2 regions of the Streptococcus sp. 27098_8_69 genome follow, and region 1 is predicted to be linked to the other one. Evidence: predicted binding sites of a transcription regulator. Region 1 holds the regulator's gene; the other holds the start of a gene.
The links. The regulator CtsR, encoded in region 1, represses protease genes until heat stress. The targets are predictions, from matches to a motif close to TTGGTCAAAAAAGGTCAAANA.
Positions count from the first base shown of each region.

Region 2: a site for CtsR is predicted at 3,741-3,761, ahead of clpP (ATP-dependent Clp protease proteolytic subunit ClpP). Genes of this name have one in related genera too.

Region 1 covers NZ_JAPVZO010000014.1:45,579-57,662, forward strand. Annotated here, with positions in the region: gene O3658_RS06335 (hypothetical protein) at 280-510, shown strand; gene O3658_RS06340 (NUDIX domain-containing protein) at 720-1,493, opposite strand; gene pnuC (nicotinamide riboside transporter PnuC) at 1,495-2,271, opposite strand; gene O3658_RS06350 (AAA family ATPase) at 2,281-3,339, opposite strand; gene O3658_RS06355 (ATP-dependent Clp protease ATP-binding subunit) at 3,587-6,019, opposite strand; gene O3658_RS06360 (CtsR family transcriptional regulator) at 6,026-6,484, opposite strand; gene O3658_RS06365 (ABC transporter ATP-binding protein) at 6,600-7,328, opposite strand; gene O3658_RS06370 (ABC transporter substrate-binding protein) at 7,328-8,335, opposite strand; gene O3658_RS06375 (ABC transporter permease) at 8,373-9,131, opposite strand; gene O3658_RS06380 (MTH1187 family thiamine-binding protein) at 9,094-9,384, opposite strand; TPP riboswitch at 9,462-9,564, opposite strand; gene cls (cardiolipin synthase) at 9,672-11,204, opposite strand; partial or broken gene O3658_RS06390 (transposase) at 11,727-12,084, shown strand, end outside.
Region 2 covers NZ_JAPVZO010000010.1:60,851-72,934, reverse strand. Annotated here, with positions in the region: gene O3658_RS05140 (branched-chain amino acid ABC transporter permease) at 1-505, opposite strand, end outside; gene O3658_RS05135 (branched-chain amino acid ABC transporter permease) at 509-1,378, opposite strand; gene O3658_RS05130 (ABC transporter substrate-binding protein) at 1,493-2,653, opposite strand; gene O3658_RS05125 (YlbG family protein) at 2,740-3,009, opposite strand; gene clpP (ATP-dependent Clp protease proteolytic subunit ClpP) at 3,085-3,675, opposite strand; gene upp (uracil phosphoribosyltransferase) at 3,848-4,477, opposite strand; gene O3658_RS05110 (deaminase) at 4,566-5,033, opposite strand; gene O3658_RS05105 (TetR/AcrR family transcriptional regulator) at 5,052-5,609, opposite strand; gene O3658_RS05100 (DegV family protein) at 5,734-6,579, shown strand; gene O3658_RS05095 (NAD(P)/FAD-dependent oxidoreductase) at 6,636-7,802, shown strand; gene O3658_RS05090 (DUF1697 domain-containing protein) at 7,853-8,374, shown strand; gene O3658_RS05085 (8-oxo-dGTP diphosphatase) at 8,385-8,840, shown strand; gene O3658_RS05080 (MerR family transcriptional regulator) at 9,111-9,851, opposite strand; gene O3658_RS05075 (sodium-dependent transporter) at 10,081-11,421, shown strand; gene manA (mannose-6-phosphate isomerase, class I) at 11,464-12,084, opposite strand, start outside.

The sequences.
Region 1 (12,084 bases):
ATGCTCCTTTGTAACATTTTTGAAATGTTAAGAAATATTTTTGTAACATTATTGTAATATTTGTTTTTAAATCTGTCAACTATTTATCTAAAATTTTTTAGAATTATTTTTTAGTACATTTATTTCCTTATCCCTCCTATATCTTTTATTCGTAAAGAATTAAAAAAAACAGGAAAATTTTTCCTACTAAAAATACTATATTTTACAAGCGTAATCGCTTGCATTTTTTTCTTGAAGGGCTATAATAAAATTGAAATAGGATATTGGAGGTGTAGGTCTATGTCAAGCAAATATTACAAATATCTTCCTTGGATGATTTTAGGTGCTTTCTCTTCTTATGGGGGTGCTACTCATTACGCTCAAACAACATTTGATTTGTTCTACTTAACCACAATCTTCATGATTGTTTATGTGGCTCTAATGTACTTACACGAACACTATTTAAAATATAAATACAAAGATTTATTCATTCGTTTTATGAGTAATCCTAAAAAAGATGAACATCTTTAAAAAAAATAATAACAAAAAGAGGCTGGGAAGAATCCCGACCTCGATTTTTTATGAATCATAAACCTTTGACACGATAGCTGACTTGGCTTGTGACACAAACTTTATTTTCTCTATTCTCAAACTTGAACCCAGCCATCGTTTGTTAAAACTTCTCAGGACTGAGACTAGGAAATCGAGACTTGATCTATCGATTTCTGTCCCCAATCTTTTTATTTTAATCGATAGGTTTTTCTTGGTTTCTTTTTAGGCACTCGTTTGAGCCCGACTTCTTCTACATATTCTCCGTATTTTACGAGAAAGTTATTGCTGACGATTGGTCGTCCTGGGTTGATGAGATTGACCAATTCGGTCCCTTCATAGACAGTGAACTCCTCCTCTAGCAGATAGAGGAAGGTCGGATTCCAGTCAAGACGCCCTTGGATTCGTTTAATAGACTCTTGGATAATGGCATAATGGTCAAAGGCGAAGGCGTGCTCCTCCAACTCTAGTCCCTCTAGGAAGCACTTGCCCGTCTGAAAATCAACATCGACAAAAACCACATCCTTGGCATCATCTCCAGCTTGAACGAGTTCGAGTGCTCGACTAGGTAGATACACCAAGTGGGCGATAGTAACCGTCCAGCCCCGCGGATCACGGCCTGGTGTAGACACTGTCATCAACTGCTCGATTTTTTCCAAAGGAAGGTCGAGGTTAACCTCTTCTCGCACCTCACGCTGGCAAGCATGCCTTGCATCTTCACTCTTATCCATAAAACCACCGACCAAAGCCAAACAGTTTTGATAAGGATGGGCCTTACGACGGATTAGCAAGAGTTTGATTTTCCCTTCCACAAAGCAATAAGCTACCATATCCACCGTCACGCTTGGTTTTTCATACTGAGGAAGATCCTGTTTGCAGTACCAGTCTAAAAATTCCTTCTCAGTCGCATGAATTTCAAAATATTCTCTTTCTGTCATTCCATCCGGGATTATCCTTTCAGTCATCTTATCCCTCCTTGACAGCTTTTGTCCATTGGTACCAACCGACTAAACTATTGATGGTATAAACCCAGTACATACCTTGGATATGGATATTTTCACCCCACCAGAGGTAAATACTAAAGAGATTGGTTGCAATCCAGAAAATCCATTGCTCACGGTAAAGACGTGTCATCAAGAGCTGACCAACACCATTGGTCGCATCGGTAACACTGTCACGGAAAGGACGAGCACTATGGATACTTTGGTAGGCAAAGCCCATGCCAATCCAGATGATAGCAGTCAAAGCCAAATATTTGAGCCAATCAATCATACCAAGTTTCTTAGCTTCAAAGTGAGACTCCTCTGGTTTTCCTTGCTCATTGATACGATTAGACAACCAAGTATAGAGGCCAATAGGCTGCATGACAAAGAAATAAACTGTTGTCAAAACTTCTCCGTAGAAAGTAGCATTCATAGCTAGGACCAAATAGATAGCAGAGTTAATAGCTCCAAAAAGGTAGTTGCTTGCCCGACCTTCAGCTACCAAGATAACGCAGACAATCCCTGTCCAAGAGGCCAAGAGACCAACCCAGTCATGACTTTCCGTGTTTTGTGTAAACTCCAGAATAAGAGGGACACTTGATAAAGCAATCAAATAAAGCCACTGGAAAAGACTGCGTCCCACAAAGAGGTCTTTCCAAAGCAAACGCATAACTCCTGCAAAACCAATTTTACGAGCTTCTGCGTGAACATTTTTAAAGTTTGCGATAAATCGAGTGATTTTTTTAGTTATTTTTTTCATTTTCTTCTCCTAATCTGCTTGGTAAATGGCATCGATAGCTACTTTTGCTGCTTCATAATTTCCTAGATAATCATCAGCTAGATAAACATGAGGGATAGTAGCTAGATATTGCTCCCTCATCATATCCAAATGCTGAGAAAAACTATGACGGATATGGTCTTCTGCCATGGTCATGTCTCGAAAACCATCATTAACATAAGAGCCAACAGGTTGCACAAAGAGGATTAAATCCCACTTTTCCTTGGCTAAGATGGAAACGAATAGATTATCAAAGGTCTCTACGGACAAGTCCCCCTGCTCTTCAGTTTCCATGTAGTAATCGTAGTAGCCCTTGGTTACCAATGAGTTGGTGTCTGCAATGACTAAGCCTCGATTGGCATTGCTATCGATTAACTTGGAAGTTTGGTCATATTGCCCCAAAAGAAGGTAATAATAATCTTTTGGGGTAAGCTCATCATCGCGGACATTATTTTTTATCTGATACTCACGAGCATATTCCAGACTGACTGGCGCATCATAGAAGCGAGCTAAATCCTTGGCTAGAGTTGTTTTACCATTACTAGCACTTCCCATAATCAACACTTTTTTCGTAAACTGACGGCGGAAAGGTTGAGCGATATATTTCCAATATTTACTTGGGTTTTCTCGAATCATGGTAGCCGAAATTCCAAATTTTCTTTCCTGTAGAACAGTCTCAAAACCACGTTTTGACAATTCTTGTTGGTATTCGGACTCTCCTACAAAAAAGATAAGCTCCTGTCCAGTCTGGTCATAGGAAATGGCCTGTAACATCTGATCCAACCACTCCTGCCAGCCCATTGGATAACGTGGAATATTGGTTTCGTCAAGTTTACAAACAGAGGTCAACTCATCATCTCGAAAAGCTTCACGAATATAGCGAAATCTCTTTTGTAGTGTAAGTCCCACCTGTTCACCACGATCTCCCTTATAACCTGAAACTACCACCCATACAGCATCACATTGACGTTTTGCTCTTTGGATTAAATCAATATGCCCTTGATGTAAGGGAGCAAAGGTGCCAAAAACCACCGCTATACTCTTTTTCATATCTGTTCAACCTTTTTATAAATTTTTATATTTTATATCATACTCTGTCTTCTTCTGTTTGTCAATGCTTTTTTATTATTTTTTATAAAAACATTGCTGCATGATAAGAATTTTTTACTTGATATGCAAAACCGGATCAGGAGAATTCTGTTTTGAAATCCTTAAAATAAATGCACAATCCAAGTAGCTATTTGGGCAACAACTTTTCAAAAAAGAGGCTGAAACAATCTGTTTCAACCTCACATTTTTAAACAATCTCAAATTTTAATTGACCAGCTTTAACACCAATTTTCAGAGTCTTGCCAGCTTCCAATTCACCTTTAAGGAGAAGCTCTGCTAGTTTGTCTTCTACTTCTGTTTGCAGAGTTCTGCGCAGTGGACGAGCCCCCATCTCTGGATCATAGCCTTGCTGAGCTAGAAGTTTAAGGGCAGATGCTTGGAGTTTCAAGTCAATTCCTTTTTCTGCTAGGCTTGCAATCAATGGTTTGACCATAATCTTAACTACTTCCTGCATATCTTGACTTGACAAGCTATGGAAGACTACCTTCTCATCAATACGGTTGATAAACTCTGGACGATAAGCCTTTTTCAGCTCCTCAAACATACGTTTTTCCATATTTTCTTGGTCAAAACGAATATCCTTAGCTCCAAATCCAACTGTTTTATCATCACGAAGGGCTGTTGCACCAAGGTTTGACGTCATGATAATAATGGTATTTGAGAAATCAACCTTGCGACCTTTACTATCTGTCAGAACCCCGTCGTCCAAGACTTGTAAGAGGACATTAAAGATGTCTGGGTGCGCCTTTTCTACTTCGTCAAAGAGAAGTACTGAGTACGGTTTATTGCGAACCTTCTCGGTCAACTCTCCACCTTCTTCGTAACCTACATAACCTGGAGGAGCTCCGTTAAGACGGCTGGCTGCGAATTTCTCCATATACTCACTCATATCAAAGCGGATAAGAGCTGATTCGTCATCAAAGAGGACTTCTGCCAAGGCCTTGGCCAACTCGGTCTTACCAACACCTGTCGGTCCTAGGAACATAAAGGATCCAATTGGACGTTTATGACTACGAATACCAGATTGGTTACGGCGAATAGCACGACTGATACTAGATACAGCCTGTTCCTGTCCGATCACACGTTTATGCAGTTCAGCTTCAAGGTTGAGATACTTCTTGGCATCCGTTTGTGTCAATTTTTGCACAGGAATTCCTGATAAGCGACTCAAGGTAGTCAAAATATCAGATTCTTCTACTACATCTTTATAAACAGGTACTTCCTGCTCTTTTGCAATGAGTTGAGCTGCTTGCTTCCATTTTCTATCCATCAAGGCCTTATCAGCTGGTGTTAAACCTGACTCTTCTTGTTTAGCGTGTTTCGATTTATTTTGCACTGTTGCTGCCGCTTCATCCAAAAGATCGATTGCTGAGTCTGGCAAATGACGACTCGTCAAATAACGATGTGCCATTTTGACAGCTGTTTCGACTGCATCGTCTGTAATTTGGACATGGTGGTGTTTCTCATAGGTTGCTTTCAAGCCCTGCAAAATAGCCATACTATCTGCTAAACTTGGCTCCTCAATCATCACCTTTGCAAAGCGACGAGAAAGGGCTGCGTCTTTTTCGATGTGCTTTTGATACTCTTCCTGAGTAGTCGCACCGACAGTTCTCAGAGTTCCACGCGCCAAGGCAGGTTTTAGGATATTGGCCGCATCCAAGGTCGAATCAATCCCACTTCCTGAACCCATAATGGTATGAAGCTCATCGATAAAGAGGATGACCTTGCCATCTTCCTCGATATCTTTGATGATATTGTTCATACGTTCTTCAAAGTCTCCACGGAAACGAGTTCCCGCAACCACATTCATCAAATCAAGCTCTAAAACTCGCATTTTAGCCATCTCAGTTGGTACATCTCCGTTGGCAATACGTTGCGCAAGGCCAAGTGCCAACGCTGTTTTACCCACACCTGCATCTCCAACTAAAACTGGATTGTTTTTAGTTTTACGGCTCAAGATTTGAATCATACGAGAGATTTCTTGGTCACGCCCGATGACTGGTTCCAATTTACCTGAGCGAGCTTGCTCTGTAAGATCATGCGTATAATCTTCCAAACCTCCACTTGGTGTCTGAGGCATGCCCATCATATTAGCCATAGAATTTTGCTTGTCCGCTACCGTACGATGGCGTTGACGAAGGGCCTTCAAATCATCTCTAGTCCAACCAGCACGCGCTTCAAGACTACGACGAAGTCCAGCAATCTTGACCTGATCCTTCTGATCTTCGTAAGAAAATCCCGCTTTTTCTAGAATACGAGTAGCCAAGGCATTGCCATCATGTAAGATAGCATAAAGCACGTGCTCTGTTCCTAAAATCTTGGCATGCACCACAGAAGCTACATGCTCTGCTTCCAACAACAATACCTTCAAACGGTGTGAAAAAGGCAACTCCTGATAATTTTCCTTATCGCTATACTTTGTTTCAGTCAGCTCTACAGCAACTTCCTCCAGACGATCAATCTCATAGGGAAATTCATTTAAAGTCGCCCCAGCTACACTGTAACTATGATTGGCCATAGCAATCAATAGGTGCCAAGACTCTAGGTATTCTGCCCCAAAATGACTTGCGACCAGAAAGGCACTGTCTATACATTCTTTCAATGCTTTTGAATATTTCATTTAGTTCTATTTTCCTTTTCTATCTACCTCTTGTAATAACTGCCGGAGCATATTGGCACGGATAAGATTGGCATCCTCACCTAAAACCCGGTCTGTCGCCATCGCTAGTAATAGATTCATCTCCTGACGAGTCACTAAATCCTGTTCAAACAAGAGTCTTAAAACATCTTCAAAGATAACTAGGCTGACTTCTTCGCCCACCGAATACAGTAAATCGCGGAGCATTTCATGGTGGTTTGAGAATTCAATCCGTCCTATACGAATGTAGCCACCACCACCACGCTTACTTTCAACCAAGTATCCCCTGCTTTCTGTAAAACGAGTCTTAATCACATAGTTAATCTGACTAGGAACAACCTGGAAAGTATCTGCCAACTGACTCCGTTGCAACTCCACAATACCAGATTGATCTAAAATTGCCTTGATGTAGGCCTCAATATGATCTGATGTATTTTTAAGTCTCATAACAAACCCACCTCTCTTTAAACCTTGACTATCTTTGACTATTATACCGAAATTTTTTCATTTTTAAAAGAAAAAGGGGCTGGTAATGAATAATCCTCACCAACTCCCTATCTTTCTAATTATTTAAGCCTAATTCTGCCAAGATTTGACGTTTGTAGGCAATCTTTTGGACTTCCTTGTCCTCGTCTTCAGACCAATCTAGTTTAATTTCAGCAACAATCTGCCCCGGGCGATTTTTCAAGATATAAATCCGATCACTAAGGTTAAGGGCTTCCCCGATACTATGCGTAATGATGAGTGTCGTCAGGCCTAGCTGTTTATGAATATCAAGATACCAGGTATGAAGTTCCATTTTGGTCATCTCATCCAAGGCACTAAAGGCCTCATCTAAAAGAAAGAGCTTGTGCCCAAAAAGGTAAGTGCGGAGTAAGGCCACACGCTGGCGCATTCCACCACTAAGCTCATGAGGATACTTATCCCGTACAGCCGTCAACTGAAAGGTAGCAAGGATTTCGTCTGCACGGGCAATGGCTTCCTCCTTATCGACCTTTTGAATCAAGAGGGGCAGGATGATATTGCCAAGAACGGTCTTGTGTTCCAAAAGTAGATCCTTTTGTAGCATATAACTCACGCGCCCCTTGGGATTTTCCTCTCCGTCAAGTACAATTCGCCCTGACTGGACTTCTAAAATGCCTGCAATCAGGTTAAAGAGGGTAGTCTTTCCTACACCACTAGGTCCCAGGATAGAGACCACTTCACCTGAAGTCACTTGCAGGTTAATATCCTCTAAGATCTTTTCATCATCGTAGGCATAGCTTACGTGTTCTAGTCTAATTTCTGTCATTATTTTACAAATTCGTTGGTAAATCCTTTATCAGTCAAGTCTTCCTTGAGGATTCCATTTTCCTTATCCCATTTGTAGAAGGTATTCCAACGGTCAGCATCAAATTGTCCCCATTTGTCCTTGTCGCTTGCGTATTCTTTTGACAAGTATTTCTGAGATTCGATAACAAAGTCACGTTTATCCTTAAGCTCTGGAGCATTCTTGATGAGGATATCTGCAGCTTCTTCTGGGTGCTCCATAGCGTATTGGTAGCCTTTTTTGATGGCTTGGATGACTTTGCGAGCTTCTTCCTTGTTGTCTTTCAGATAGTCGTTGTTAGCGATGATAACAGGTGAGTAGTAGTCAAACTCTTTTACATAGTCTTTCAAATACATAAAGTTTGCATCCACACCTTGAGATTTGGCAAGGATTCCATCCCAACCGTAGTAAATCCAGGCAGCATCAAAAACGCCATTGGCAATCGGAGTGATAGAGTTTGAGTCGTTGTTTGGTACTTTTTCGACCTTCTCAAAGTCTCCGCCTTGAGATTCTACCAAGGTTTTCAGCATAGCAAGCTCAGTTGGATCATTCCAGGTTCCGTATTTCTTACCAACCAAGTCTTTTGGACTGTTGATATTGTCAGACTTACGAGAGATAATTCCTGATGTATTATGTTCTACAATCGCTGCAACGGCAGTAATACCTGCACCTTTTTCTAACTTCTTAGCCATGTAATCTTGGAAATACACTGCAAATGGTGCCTTACCATTGATAACCAAGTCAGAAGAACTTTCTTCTGGTGGCAATTTCAAATCAACATCCACTCCAGCTTCCTTGAAATACCCTTTTTCTTTGGCTACATAAAGTCCTGTATGGTTGGTATTTGGTGTCCAATCTAGGATAAAGTCAATTTTTTTGAGTTCTGCTTCTTTGTTATCCTTAGAAGCAGTTCCTTGGCCACAAGCCACAAGCACGACAGCCACAAGAGCTGTTACAATCGTTAAAAACACTTTCCATGTTTTCTTCATTTTTATTTCCTCTTTTCTTTTTCCAAAACGCTCTATTTTAAGTACGTTTCCATTTAATCACATATTTTTCACTAATATCAACCAACTTCATACCCAAAAGGCTGATCAGCGATACCAGAATAATAATCGCAAACATGGTATCATACTGAAACAGTTTCTTGGACTGAATCATGTAGACACCTAGTCCTTCAAAGCCTCCCAACCACTCGGATACCACTGTTGTGATAAAGGCGTAGGAGACACTGACCCTCAAACCTGCATAAAAGTAAGGCAGGCTGACCGGGATTTTAAAATGCCACAGGATTTGCCAAGGATTGGCTCGCATCAGACTAAACAAGGTCAGCATATCCTTGTCACAATGCCTAAAACCATCCAAAATGCTGACGATGATAGGGAAGGTTGTCGTCAAGATAATCAAGACAATCTTGGGCAAGATTCCGTAACCTAGCCACAAGACCAGTATAGGGGCTATGGCAATGGTTGGTATGGTCTGGACAACTACCATCATGGGGTAAATTAAATCATTTAGCCAGCCCAGACTATCCATAAGGACAGCCATGATACAGGCTATCAAGACTCCCAACACTAGACCTAACAAGGCTACTTTCAAGGTTGCCCAGCTATGGTACCAGAGAAATTCTCTATCACGAACAAAAGAATGGAGGATTTCAAGTGGTGTCGGCAAGATAAACTTTGGTAGGAGTTTTAACAATCCCGCTAACTGCCAAAGAGACAAGATACCCAAAAATCCTAGCATACTAATTTGCCGTCTCATTATACTTTTCAAGTTTCTCATCGATACTTAAAATCTCTCCTATATTTATTTTCACATTGGCAAAAACATTGTCTGCCTCTTGACCCGCTACTTCTAGTGCTTCTTTGAGAATGCGCATGAGTTGATCAAAATCTCCCTCTAAAACTGTTTCAAAGGGTGTCACCACCATGGACACTCCTTGAGCCTGCAGATAAGCAATGACTTGATCAATAAGGGCTATGCGGTCAATCCCTTGTGACAGGGGTAAGACTTGTAAAGCAATGCTTGCTTTCATTAAAACCTCCTTCTAAGTTACAGTTTTTCTTTGTAAAAAAAGAAAAAACCTCTTTCATATATGAAAAAGGTGCAAAATTAGGCCAAGTATTCGTTCCCTACGCTGGCATTACCCAGATCAGGTGCGGTCGAAGTTTAACACTTCCTCTCAGACTGTACACAGACTCCCATATATTATATGGACATATGATAACGCAAAATAAACAAGATGTCAAGGAAACTGCTTACAGAAAAAGAGACGGCAAAACTTCTCTTTCTCTAATTATACAGATGAACTAGCTCTTTCGATTAAAGCATAGGGGCGAATAACTGAGCTACTTCTTTGATTAATGTTTGATACCAGGTAGGCTTGATTGTTCCAGAAAAAATTTCTTGCGACTCTTCAAAAATTTCTTCAAAGTCCTTACGAATATCTACAATCGATGGTGTTTCATATAATAAAACTGCATTTTCATAGTGGTGAACTAAGCTTCGATAATCAAGATTTATGGTTCCAACAACCGCAAATCGATCATCAACAATCATTTGCTTACTATGGATAAAACCAGGAGTATACTCGTAGATACGTACACCAGCAGACAAAAGATCAGGATAAGAACCTCGAGTTACTAACTGTATGAGCTTTTTATCTGGGATAAATGGAGTTATAATTCTCACATCTACGCCTCGCATAGCAGCATTTTTGATATCCTCTGTCAAATCATAATCAATAATGAGATAAGGCGTGGTGATATAGACAAAATCTTCCGCTTGATTAATCAGGTTTTGATAGACGATTTTACCCACCTTCATTCTATAGATAGGCTTGGGTCCACTTCCATATGGGATACATAGACCGCTACCTGGTCGTGTCTGATTTTCCAAATGATACTGATCAAAATCACTGATTTCTCCACGGTTGATATACCAGTTCATTAGAAATAGTCTTGTAAAGGCTTGAGTCGCCGGACCATCGATCCGAATTCCACTATCCTTCCAATGTCCAAAACGTTCAATCTGATTGATGTATTCGTCTGCAAGATTAATGCCACCAGTATAGGAAATCTGCCCATCAATGACTAATATTTTTCGGTGGTCACGGTTATTATAGGCCACCGTCATACGAGGAATCACCTTATTAAACTTATGAGCATCGATCCCTTTAGACCGCAAATGAACCGTATAATCTCCCGGCAAGGTCACCATACAACCAATATCGTCGTAGAGCATCTTGACCTCAACTCCCTGAGCTGCCTTTTCTTCCAGAATCTCAAGCATGCTATCCCACATCAATCCCTCTTCGACAATGTAGTATTCTAGAAAAATAAATTTTTTAGCTCTCTTTAGATCCTCCAGCATCTGTTGCCACATTTTCTCACCATTTGCAAAGAATTGTGAGTCTGTCTGATCATAAACTTCTGCATTACTGTCCATATGCAATAAGGCATTGATAATCCCGTAGGCAGATTTATCAGTTTTCTGTATGTCTTGATGAAGACTATGTTCGCGCTTTTCATGAGATGTGATAGAACGAAGTTCCTGTAATTGTTTAAATTCCTTTTTTGATAACCGACGCTCACCAAACATGATATAAAGCAAGGGGCCAAAAACAGGGACAAAAGTGACAATCAACCACGTCACCTTGCTTTCAGGAGACATAGAACGATTGACAATGGCTAAAACAGTCGCCACGCTGACAAGAAATACAAGAGCAACCCAAACAAGTGGAGCAATCTGGCTCATGTAAAGAATGACTGCAAAAACTACAAATAATTCTATCAGAATAATCGCAATGCTAAAACCATACTTGGACATCAATAGTCGAAATTTTCTAGTCCCCATAACTCCCTCTCAATTTCTAAATAAACTCCAAAGCAACTAGCTGAAAGCGCTTGTTACCTTCTAGTATACTTACTTTCATAAAACTTAGCAAGTCTTTTCTGTTTAGGCCGATAGTTCTACCTATAAAATCATTTAAAAAAGTCTGCGACAAAATAGTTCTCAGCCACAAAAAAGCTAGATATTCCCAATTGTGGAACTCTAGCTTTTTATAGTGGCTCTATAATATTTGTAGTGGGTAAATCCCCTATAGATATTATGGAGCCTATTTTGTTGTAGAAAACATACTAAGATTAGTAGTGAGAAAATCTCCGACGGGAGAGAGTACTCACTACTTTTTCTTTATGTTAAAGTAGAGGTGTCTTGTAAAGTCGTAGGGCTCTTTGGCGCTAGACGTCGCTTGACAAACTGGAAAGACACCTGTTTTAGGTGGAATTTGATCAAAGTATGTGGGACGCTAGACGTCGCGTATTGAAAATAAAATCACTAAAACACGGAATTATTCAAGACAAAAGAGGTAATATCATGCGTACAGTATTTGGGATTGATGTGAGTAAGGCAAGTTCTGAGGTGGCAATTTTAGTCAACGGTGAAAAGATTCATGGATACACTATGCTCAATGACGCCATTGGCTTCAATCGTCTTTTGAATGACTTGAAAACTGTTCATAACCCTGAGATTATATTTGAAGCTACTGGTGTCTATTCTCGGCGTCTTCGAGCCTTTCTTGAGGAATACGGCTACGCTTATACACAGCTGAATCCTCTGGAAGCTAAGAAGCAACTGGACAGTCTGCGAGTTCGTAAAACAGACAAAATTGACGCTGAAAAGTTGGCTCATTCTCAGTTTATACTCAATCGTAAACCAACTTATGCGCAGGAAG
Region 2 (12,084 bases), on a different contig from region 1:
TCGTTGTAATCACAGCAAAGAAATATACCATTTGCCAGGTTGTAAAGTTAGGAATCCCCAAAATACCAGCAGCACCGTTTGTAAGGCTTCCACCATTAATAATGAAGATACGAATAATTTCAGCAACACCAAGTGTCGCAACCGCGAGATAATCCCCTTTCAAACGTAGGGTAGGAATTCCAACGATCAAGGCAACCAAACCAGCAATAATGGCACCGAGCAACATAGCTCCAAAGAATGCACCATAGGTTGGAGATTTTGATCCGATAATGGCTGCTGCATAGGCACCAATAGCCATAAATCCAGCATGTCCAAGTGAAAACTGACCAGAGAACCCAACGATTAGGTTAAGACCTACTGCTAGAATAATATTGATACCGATTTGTTCAATAATCTGAATATGGAAAAGGTTCAAGACTCCTACTGAAACCAATAGGCTAATCAAACCATATCCAAGCAACAAAAGGAATAACCATAGAATATTAACTTTTAAATTTTCTTTCATTGTTTACACCTTCTCTTTCACATTCTTACCGAGGATACCAGCTGGACGAACAATCAAGATTAAGAGCAAGATTCCATACACGATGGCATCACGGAAATCTGACATTCCGAAGGCGGTAGCAAATGTCTCCAAAAGACCAATAACAAAGCCACCCAGAGCTGCACCAGGGATGATTCCGATACCACCAAGAACGGCAGCCACAAATGATTTAATACCTGGAGTCATTCCCATCAATGGTTCAAGAGAGTTATAGTAAAGTGCAATCAAGACACCCGCTGCACCAGCTAGAGCTGAACCCAATGCAAAGGTAAAACTGATTGTACGGTTCACGTTAATCCCCATCAGCTGAGCAGCATCACTATCTACAGAAACGGCACGCATGGCTTTCCCCATTTTGGTTTTTTGCACGATGAGTTGTAGAAGAACCATCAAAACAAGTGAGACAGTCAAAATCAACAATTGAATATTTGTTAGACTAATTGGTCCCAAGTCATAACGAACTGTTTGGATTGCTTGAGGGAAGGCACGTGTATTGGCGCCTACCAGATAGACCATCCCATACTCCAGTAAGAAGGAAACCCCGATGGCTGTAATCAATACAGAGATACGAGTTGAATGACGTAATGGACGATAAGCAAGAAACTCAATGATAACACCGAGAATTGCCGTTCCGATCATCGATAAGATCAAGGCTACAAAGAAATTTAATTGCAAGGAATTAATCAAGAAATAACCCATGAAAGCACCCATCATATAAATATCACCGTGGGCAAAGTTAATGAGCTTGATAATTCCATAAACCATAGTATAACCTAGGGCTAGCAGCGCATAGACACTCCCCAAGATTAGACCATTGACAAGTTGTTGAAGCATATGGTTCACTCTTTCTAAGTTTTATTTTTTAGGATTTTTATAAAAAATAATCCTTTCATAAACACCGAAACAGGGAGTGAGTAAAAGCTCATTCCCCATTTCCTGTATCTATAATTATGGTTTTACGACTTCTGCCGCTTCTACTTTACCATTATTCATGGTCATCATGAAGGCTGTTTTCACAGTGTTGTGATCTGCATCAAAGCTTGTTTGACCTGTAACACCTTCAAAGTTTTGTGTTTTAGCAAGATTGTTCTTGATATCAACTGAAGTTTTTGCACCTTTTGCTGCATTAGCTACAAGGTAAACTGAGTCATAAGCAAGAGCTGCAAATGTTGAAGGATCTTCGTTGTATTTTGCACGGTAAGCTTCAAGGAAGGCTTTTGCTTTTGCTGAAACCTCTACAGTAGTTGAGAAACCTGAGATGAAGTAGATATTTGATGCGCGTTCAGCTGTTGCTTGTTGAACAAACTCTGCACCGTTGAATCCATCACCACCAATGATTGGTTTATCAATTCCCATACCACGAGCTTGGTTTACAATCTTACCAGCTTCTGTGTAGTAACCTGGCAATACGATTGCATCAAAGTCTTTATCTTTGATTTTTGTCAAAGCTGCTTGGAAGTCAGTGTCACCTGATACAAACGTTTCATCTGCTACGATTTCGCCTGAGAATGAATCACGGAATGATTTTGCAATTCCTTTAGCGTAGTCGCTTGAGTTATCAGTATACAAGACAACTTTCTTAGCGTTCAACTTGTTTGTAACATAGTTAGAAATAATTTTCCCTTGGAAGCTATCTTGGAATGTTCCGATGAAAAGGAAATCTTGACCTTTTGTCAAACCATCTTGAGTAGCACTTGGAGAAATCAATGGAACCCCAGCTTGTGTAGCATTTGCTACTGCTGCTGCAGTTGCACCTGAAGTTGCAGGTCCTACGATTGCTGCTACTTTAGATTGAGTCACAAGGTTTGTTGAAACTGAAGCAGCTTCAGCAGTTTCAGATTTGTTATCTTTGTCTACTACTTCGATCTGTTTTCCATCGATACCACCTGCTGCGTTGATTTCATCAACTGCAAGTTGAGCACCCTTTTGCTCAGATGTACCGTAAGATGCTACAGCACCAGTTTCTTCAAAGTTGAAACCGATTTTAACGACTTTCTCATCCACTGGGTTACCAGTCGAATTTGAAGCTCCTGTCTTCACTTCTCCACAAGCTGCTAAAACAGCTACACTTGCAAGAGCTACAAGTGATAAGGCAAATTTTTTCTTCATGTTTTTGTCTCCTTATTTCTTAAATAAATAGCATGTTAAGAATATACCGAATTATCAGAAAATTGTCAACACATTTATCTAAATTTTTACATGATAACGTTTTCGTTATTTCTGTAGAGACTACCAACAAAGGGAGTTTCCAATTCTTGGATATGACATCGTCGCACTTTTTTGATAAATCTCTCTTTTCCTAAACGGCTAACCAGTTCTTCCACTTCTTCTGTTGGGACATACAGTTGCAGATAACGGTGTTTTTTAGAGTGGTAACAAATATCACCATAATGATCGAGTTTTTTTGCATCACGATTATAGTATAGGTAGATAATCAGACCAGACCGATTCTCTTTTTGAAACATATTACAACTTCCTTCTAATAATCTTCTTACTATTATATCAAAAAAAGCAAACTCAGTCGAGTTTGCTTCAAAAGATTAATTCAAAGAATTATTAGCCATGATTTCATCAATAAAACCATATTCAAGTGTTTCTTGAGCGCTCATCCAGTAATCACGTTCAGCATCTGCATGGATTTGCTCAACTGATTTACCAGAATTATCTGCAAGAATTTGCTCCAAAGTCTTACGAGTTTTAAGCAAGTGTTCAGCAGCAATGGCCATATCTGTTTGCTGTGTACCACCACCTGTACCACCCATCGGTTGGTGAATCATGTATTCTGCATTCGGGAGCATGAAACGTTTGCCCTTTGCTCCACTTGAGGCAATAATTGTTCCCATTGAAGCAGCCATCCCCATAACAATGGTTTGGACATCTGCCTTGATAAAGTTCATAGTATCAACGATTGCCAAACCAGCTGATACAGAACCACCTGGAGTATTCACATAAAGGTAAATATCTTTTGTACTATCTTGGGCATCCAAGAAAAGCAATTGGGCGATAACTGAGTTTGCCATATTGTCTTCGACTGGTCCAGTCAACATGATGATACGATCTTTTAAAAGACGTGAGTAAATGTCATATGAACGTTCTCCACGACTTGTTTGTTCAATAACTACAGGAATCATTCAGTTCTCCTTCTGATTTCAATTTTTCTTAGTCAAACGACTCAATACAGGTCTATTATATCTTTTTGGTCAAAAAAGGTCAAATTTTTGCTCTATTCTAAAGACAGACACAAAAATTCAACCTCCTTTCGAGACTAAAACCAATGAACAGTTTTAGTTTATGCTTAGAATTTTACTTAGTACCGAACAAGCGGTCACCTGCATCTCCAAGACCTGGAACGATATAGCCATGTTCGTTCAAGCGTTCATCCAAAGCTGCTGTAAAGATTTCTACATCTGGGTGAGCTTCTTGAAGAGCTTTTACACCTTCTGGAGCAGATACAAGGCAGACAAATTTGATGTTTGATGCTCCACGTTTTTTGAGGGAATCAACAGCCAAGATTGCAGAACCACCTGTTGCAAGCATAGGGTCAACCACAAAAATTTGACGTTGGTCGATATCTTCAGGTAATTTAACCAAGTATTCTACTGGTTGAAGAGTTTCTTCGTCACGGTACATACCAATATGTCCAACTTTGGCTGCTGGAACCAAGCTCAATAGCCCATCGACCATCCCGATACCTGCACGCAAGATTGGAACAATTGCCAATTTTTTACCAGCCAATTGTTTTTGAACTGTTTTTGTGATAGGTGTTTCGATTTCAACGTCTTCAAGCGGAAGATCACGAAGTACTTCATATCCCATCAACATAGCAATTTCATCTACTAATTCACGAAAAGCTTTTGTAGAAGTGTCTGTACGACGCAAGATTGACAATTTGTGTTGAATGAGTGGATGATTAATGACTTCAAGTTTTCCCATTTTCTGAATTCCTTCTTTCAATTTATTCTTCTTATTATACCAAAAAATGGTCTAAAAATCCTTCTAAACCATCTTTTTTTTTAAATTTTTAAATCAAGTTAGCTTCTTGAAGAGCTGCTTGTACTGTCTCAAGTGGTAAATGGGTCAACTCGGTCCCTTTTTCACGATAGAGATACTGGGCGTAGTCGTCCATACGGTACTGGTTAATATAAACGACACGTTCACAACCTACCTGAAGTAATTGCTTGGTGCAGTTGAGACAAGGAAAATGAGTAACGTAAGCTGTAAATCCTTTTGGAACGCCACGTTCGGCTCCTTGTAAAATAGCATTCACCTCAGCATGAAGAGTGCGGACACAGTGGCCCTCAATCACCAAACAGTCATGGTCAATACAATGCTCCGTTCCTGATACAGAGCCATTATAACCTGTTGAAATAACCTTATTATCCTTGACTAAAACAGCTCCTACCTTAGCGCGTTTACAAGTTGAACGATTGGCAATCAATAGGGCTTGAGCAGCAAAATACTCATCCCAAGCCAGTCTTTTTTCTGTCATAACTTCTCTCCTCCTGATCTATTTTTTGAAAAATGGTAGGCGTAAATCTGCGATTTTTTCAGCAGGAACTTTCATCCCATCCTTGATCCATTTAAGCAAAACTGATACGATGGCAGAACTCCAAAAAGAATGCAGGTAAGAGCTGACTCCTTTTGATTTTCCATAGTATTTTTCTAAAAACTCTTGCATGGCTTGCACAAAGATTTTTTCCAAGTGGTAGTCCAAGGCAAGCTGAATAACCTTGGCTTCTTTTCTGGCTTTACGAAAGAGATGAACCCAAACCAGATAGAGATCCGTTTTGACATCATAATGACTCAGCTGCTCCATGATATTATGGACACTGCGTTTAAAGACGCTTTCTAAAATCTCTTCTTTGGAGTCATAGTTTCGATAAAAGGCTGCACGGGAGACCCCAGCTCGTTTTACTAATTCGGAAATGCTAATCTTTGTCAACTCCTTTTTCTCCAAAAGTTGCAAAAGAGCTGTTTCGATAGCTTCTCTGGTCAGTAAATTGGATTCTTTGTTTGTTTTTCTGAGATTTTCAAGTGAATTTTCAGAAATTCTTCGTTCGGCCATAACACTTCCTTTCTACTTGTGACAACAGAGTGACGAGACTTTTGTTTTAAGATTTTTCATGATATAATTGTAAAAAAAGACAGAACCTTTGTCAATGTATAAGTGATAAAGATGGAGAATTTCTATGGCTTGGAAGATTGTAGCTGATTCTGGTTGTGATTATCGTCAACTGGCAAATCCAGCAATTGATACTGAATTTATCAGTGTTCCCTTAACCATTCAAGTAGCTGATCAAGTCTTTATTGACGATGCTAGTCTTGATATTGACAAAATGATGGAAACCATGTATGCAACTTCTGAAGCTTCAAAATCAGCTTGTCCTAGCCCTGATGATTACTTGCGAGCATTTGAAGGTGCCAAACATATTTTTGTAGTGACCATTACCGGAACTCTTTCTGGTAGTCAAAACAGCGCTCAATTAGCTAAGAACCTCTATCTCGAAGAACATCCTGATACTCAGATTCATGTTATTGACAGCTTGTCTGCTGGTGGGGAAGTTGATCTAATCGTAGAGAAAATCAATGATTTGATTGACCAAGGACTTTCTTTTGAAGAAGTGGTTAAAGCTATTACTGCTTACCAAGAAAAAACTAAGTTACTATTCGTCCTCGCTAAGGTTGATAACCTCGTTAAGAATGGTCGCTTGAGTAAGCTGATCGGTACAGTCGTTGGTCTCCTTAATATTCGTATGGTCGGGGAAGCAAGTGAAACTGGAACCTTGGAACTCCTACAAAAGGCTCGTGGTGCTAAGAAGTCCCTCCAAGCTGCTTATGAAGAGTTAATCAAGGCTGGCTACACTGGTGGGCGTATCGTCATGGCTCACCGCAGTAATGATAAATTCTGCCAACAACTCTCAGAACTCTTGCGTGAAAAATTCCCACAAGCTGAAATCAAGATTATCCCAACCTCTGGACTCTGCAGTTTTTATGCAGAAGAAGGTGGACTCCTCATGGGATATGAAATTGACTAATAAATCAAACAGGAGATGACTTATCATCTCTTGTTTTTTTATGGTACAATACTTTTATGAAACATTTTGACACTATTGTAATTGGGGGAGGCCCGGCTGGTATGATGGCTACCATTTCCAGTAGCTTTTATGGGCAGAAAACCCTCCTCATTGAAAAAAATCGAAAACTTGGAAAAAAATTAGCGGGTACTGGTGGTGGTCGCTGCAATGTGACCAACAATGGAACTCTAGATGACCTATTAGCTGGCATCCCTGGAAATGGCCGCTTTCTATACAGTGTCTTTTCCCAGTTTGATAACCATGATATCATCAACTTTTTTACTGAAAATGGCGTAAAACTCAAGGTCGAAGACCATGGCCGCGTCTTTCCAGCCAGTGACAAATCTCGGACCATTATCGAAGCACTGGAAAAGAAAATTATTGAACTTGGTGGGCAGGTTGCTACTCAAACAGAGATTGTTTCTGTTAAAAAAATAGACGACCAGTTTGTCCTTAAGTCCGCAGACCAGACTTTCACTTGTGATAAACTCATCGTCACAACTGGTGGAAAATCCTATCCTTCTACTGGCTCTACTGGTTTTGGTCACGAAATCGCCCGCCATTTCAAACACACTATTACCGAACTCGAAGCTGCTGAAAGCCCATTGTTGACTGATTTCCCGCATAAGGCCTTGCAGGGAATTTCCCTAGACGATGTAACCCTAAGCTATGGTAAGCACGTCATCACTCATGATTTGCTCTTTACCCACTTTGGTTTGTCAGGACCTGCTGCACTACGCATGTCTAGCTTTGTCAAGGGTGGGGAAGTCCTTTCACTAGATGTCTTGCCACAACTTTCAGAAGGTGACTTAGTAGACTTTCTAGAAGAAAACCGTGAGAAATCCTTGAAAAATGCCTTAAAAGCCTTGCTCCCTGAACGCTTGGCAGAATTTTTTGTCCAAGGATATCCTGAAAAAGTCAAACAGCTAACTGAAAGAGAACGCGACCAACTTGTCCAGTCCATCAAGGCACTTAAAATCCCTGTGACTGGAAAGATGTCGCTAGCAAAATCTTTTGTAACTAAAGGGGGGGTTAGTCTCAAGGGAATCAATCCTAAAACGCTGGAAAGTAAGCTAGTACCTGGACTCCACTTTGCTGGTGAGGTACTAGATATCAATGCCCATACGGGGGGATTTAACATCACTTCCGCCCTCTGCACCGGTTGGGTGGCAGGCTCAAACTAGAACTATAAATGATATAGTATCTAAAGATATTGGATAAGAAAGGAGCTATTTTGGAACATATTATTTTACTGAGAGGTGTTACACCGAATGGACAAAATGCTATCCCTAAAATGTCTTATCTGGTAGATATCTTAACAGAGGCTGGTTTCCAACACGTTCGAACTTATATTCAAAGTGGAAATATTATTCTTGAAAGCGACTTAGCCATAGAAGAAATACGAGAACAAGTCCATACTCTAATAAAAGAAAAAATCGGAGCCGACTTGAAAATGGTCATTAAAAATAAGAGTGATTTTACAAAAATTGTCCAAGAAAATCCGTTTGGAGAACACTATCTTTATGACCGTATACATATAATTCTTTTCCAGAATGCTATCCAAAGTCTACCATTAGAAAAATTGAATATTGACTATGGTGAAGAAGAAATTTGTATCGGCAACCATTGTCTTTACCTCTATCTCCCTAGAACTGCAAAACGAAAAAAGCTTAATACCAACTATCTCGAAAAGCTGTTCGGCGTTGATCTGACCATGCGAAAGTTAAACGTGGTAGAAAAATTACTAACAAAATAGGAAAAATAAGATGAACAGAAGAGAATCAGTCGAATTTGTCAATATGTGCTTGATTAAAAATGGAGACAAGGTTCTGATCCAAGACCGAGTTAGTCCTAACTGGCCTGGCATTACTTTTCCTGGCAGCCATGTTGAACGTGGCGAGTCCTTTGTCGATGCTGTCATTCGTGAAGTGAAGGAAGAAACTGGTCTGACCATTTGTAAACCCCAACTCTGTGGTATCAAAGACTGGTATGATGATGCAGATTATCGCTATGTTGTCCTCTTTTACAAAACAGAACACTTTACTGGTGAGCTCCAATCTTCAGACGAAGGAAAAGTCTGGTGGGAGGATTTTGAAAATCTATCTCATCTTAAACTAGCTACTGAGGATATGTCTGATATGCTTCGTGTTTTTCTTGAAGAAGATCTCAGTGAGTTTTTTTACTATAAGGATGGGGAAGACTGGTCTTACCAACTCAAATAACAGTAAATCGGCAGAGCTCTCTCCGCCGATTTTATCTTATCTAATCTTCAAGCTAGGTCTGTGTCCTACTACTAATACTCAATGAAAATCAAAGAGCAAACTAGAAAGCTAGCCGCAGGTTGCTCAAAGCACTGCTTTGAGGTTGTAGAAAAGACTGACGAAGTCAGTCACATATATAATCCAAGGTGAAGCTGACGTGGTTGGAAGAGATTTTCGAAGAGTATAAAATTCTGTTACTGTATTTGTCAGTCATAGCTTAGTCTTTGAGTTTTATCGAGTTTGTGTGCTTACATAGTGGGCAATAACATCTGATGTGTATTGGGCTGTTCCCTGTCCAAACTTATCAATGTTTTCCTTAAACTCTGGATTATAGGCATAGCCTTTTCCGATATGACCAAAGACCTCGATAGAGCAGTCAAATCCATAGGTACGAATGGCTTGCAAGAGCTTGGCTGCTTCCTCTTGGTTTTCAGATGCTGTTATCGGCAGACCAGATTGTAGATTTTGTGCCAAGGCTTGAAAGATTTGATTAAAGGCTGTTGTAGCTTCATCCTCTCGTCCTTTTTGACGCTCGAGAGCCTGGTCCATGACTTCTTGGCCATATTTCTCTACTGCCTCTTGGTGGTATTTTTGATTATCTTGATAGCTAAATCCAGTGAATTTTTCTTGAATGGTCATTTTTATTTCTCCTTTTTGTTCTTGAATGGTTTTTTGTAAGGTTGAAATTAAGGTATCCAAATGTTGTCTTTCTCGAGTCAGGTAATCCAACTGTCTCGTCAAATGTGGTAACAAGTTCATCTTTTCTTCCTTCAATAGCTCTGCTATTTTTTCTAAAGAAAAGCCTAGATACTTGTAATAGAGGATAACCTGAAGTCGTTCTAAATCCTCTTGGCTGTAGATTCGATAACCATTTTCTGACTTTAATGGGACCAAAAGTCCTATCTTATCATAATGGTAAAGTGTTTTGATAGAAACGCCTGAAAGCTGCGCAGCTTCTTTGATATGGTACATGATTTCCTCCTCACATAATTAGTATATACCCTCCCCTTTGGGGAGAGTCAAGTATTTTTTTAAGAATTATGAAAACGTAAAATTGATTTTCTTGACAGACTTCAAAAATCATGATAGGATAATCAAGTCTATCAATCAAATAAAAAGCTCATAAAGAGCCATTGAGAGAAGGCTATTTGACAACTCAAGTAGCCTTTTCTTATTTTAAAAAATAGATCGGAGTTTAACAATGTCTGAAAAATCGCAATGGGGATCTAAGCTAGGCTTTATCCTTGCATCTGCAGGTTCTGCTATTGGTCTTGGGGCCGTTTGGAAGTTCCCTTACATGACTGCTGCCAATGGTGGAGGAGGATTTTTACTGGTCTTTCTCATCTCAACGATTTTAATTGGTTTTCCACTTTTGCTCGCTGAATTTGCCCTTGGGCGGAGCGCTGGCGTGTCAGCAATCAAAACCTTTGGAAAATTGGGCGATAACAAGAACTACAATTTTATCGGTTGGATCGGTGCCTTTGCCCTTTTCATCCTCTTATCCTTTTATAGTGTTATTGGGGGATGGGTTTTAGTCTATCTAGGTATCGCTATTGCTAAAGCCTTCCAAGTTGGGATTAGCAGTGATTATGCCCAGCTCTTTACAGACATCATTTCAAATCCTTGGATTGCCCTTGGGTCTCAAGCTCTTTTTATCTTCCTCAACATCTTTATCGTGTCTAAAGGGGTTCAAAAAGGGATTGAAAGAGCATCTAAGTTCATGATGCCCCTGCTCTTTATCATCTTTGTCATTATCATCGGGCGCTCTCTCAGCTTGCCTAATGCCATGGAGGGTGTGGTTTACTTCCTCAAACCTGACTTTTCAAAACTGACAAGCGCCGGACTCCTCTATGCTCTGGGACAATCTTTCTTTGCTTTATCTCTCGGGGTTACAGCCATGTTGACCTATGCTTCTTACTTGGATAAGAAAACCAACCTAGTCCAATCAGGTATGTCCATCGTTGCCATGAACATCTCTGTATCCATCATGGCAGGATTAGCTATTTTCCCAGCTATGTCAGCCTTTAACATCCAGTCTGAAGGTGGTCCAAGTCTCCTCTTTATTGTCTTGCCTCAACTCTTTGACAAGATGCCTTTTGGAAGTATTTTCTACATCCTTTTCCTATTGCTTTTCCTCTTTGCGACAGTCACTTCTTCTGTCGTAATGCTGGAAATCAATGTAGGCAACATCACCAACCAAGACAATCGTAGACGTACTAAGTGGAGTATGATTTTAGGTGTTTTAACTTTTGTATTTGGTATCCCCTCAGCCCTTTCCTACGGTGTCATGGCGGATGTTCAAATCTTTGAGAAGACCTTCTTTGATGCTATGGACTTCTTGGTTTCCAATCTCCTCATGCCCTTTGGTGCTCTCTTCTTGTCTCTCTTTACAGGCTATATTTTCAAAAAAGCATTGGCTATGGAGGAACTCCATCTTGATGAAACACCGTGGAAACAAGGACTTTTCCAAGTCTGGCTCTTTCTTCTTCGTTTTATCATCCCAATCATTATCATCGTGGTCTTTATCGCCCAGTTTATGTAACTATAAAAAAGGACTTGAGTAATGAACTCAGGTCCTTTCTTTTTACGGATGGCTAACAATCAATTCCAAATCTTGCCCTTCAAGTGTCCAAGTTTCAACATCACTTGGTAAGATAAAGTGGCTACCTTTTTGAATTGGATAATCTTTACTGTCCACAGTTAGTTTCCCTTGACCAGCTAAGACACTCAACAAGCTATAGTCAGCTGTCTTTTCGAAGTCAACTTTTCCAGTGATTTCCCACTTGTAAACTGCGAAGAATTCATTGGATACAAGGAGAGTTGAACGCAGGTCATCTGCTTTGACTGCTACAGGTCGGCTGTTAGCAGGCTCTCCGATATTTAGAACATCGATGGATTTTTCAAGATGAAGCTCGCGCAAGTTACCATTATCATCCTTGCGGTCAAAGTCATAGACACGGTAGGTTGTATCACTAGACTGTTGCGTTTCAAGGATCAAGATACCTGCTCCAATAGCATGCATGGTTCCACTTGGTACATAGAAGAAATCTCCTGCCTTAACAGGCACTTTGGTAAGCAAGGCATCCCAGTTTTTATCTTCGATTTGCTGGCGGAGTTCTTCTTTTGATTTGGCATTATGGCCGTAAATAATTTCTGAACCCTCATCTGCAGCGATAATGTACCAGCACTCTGTCTTTCCAAGTTC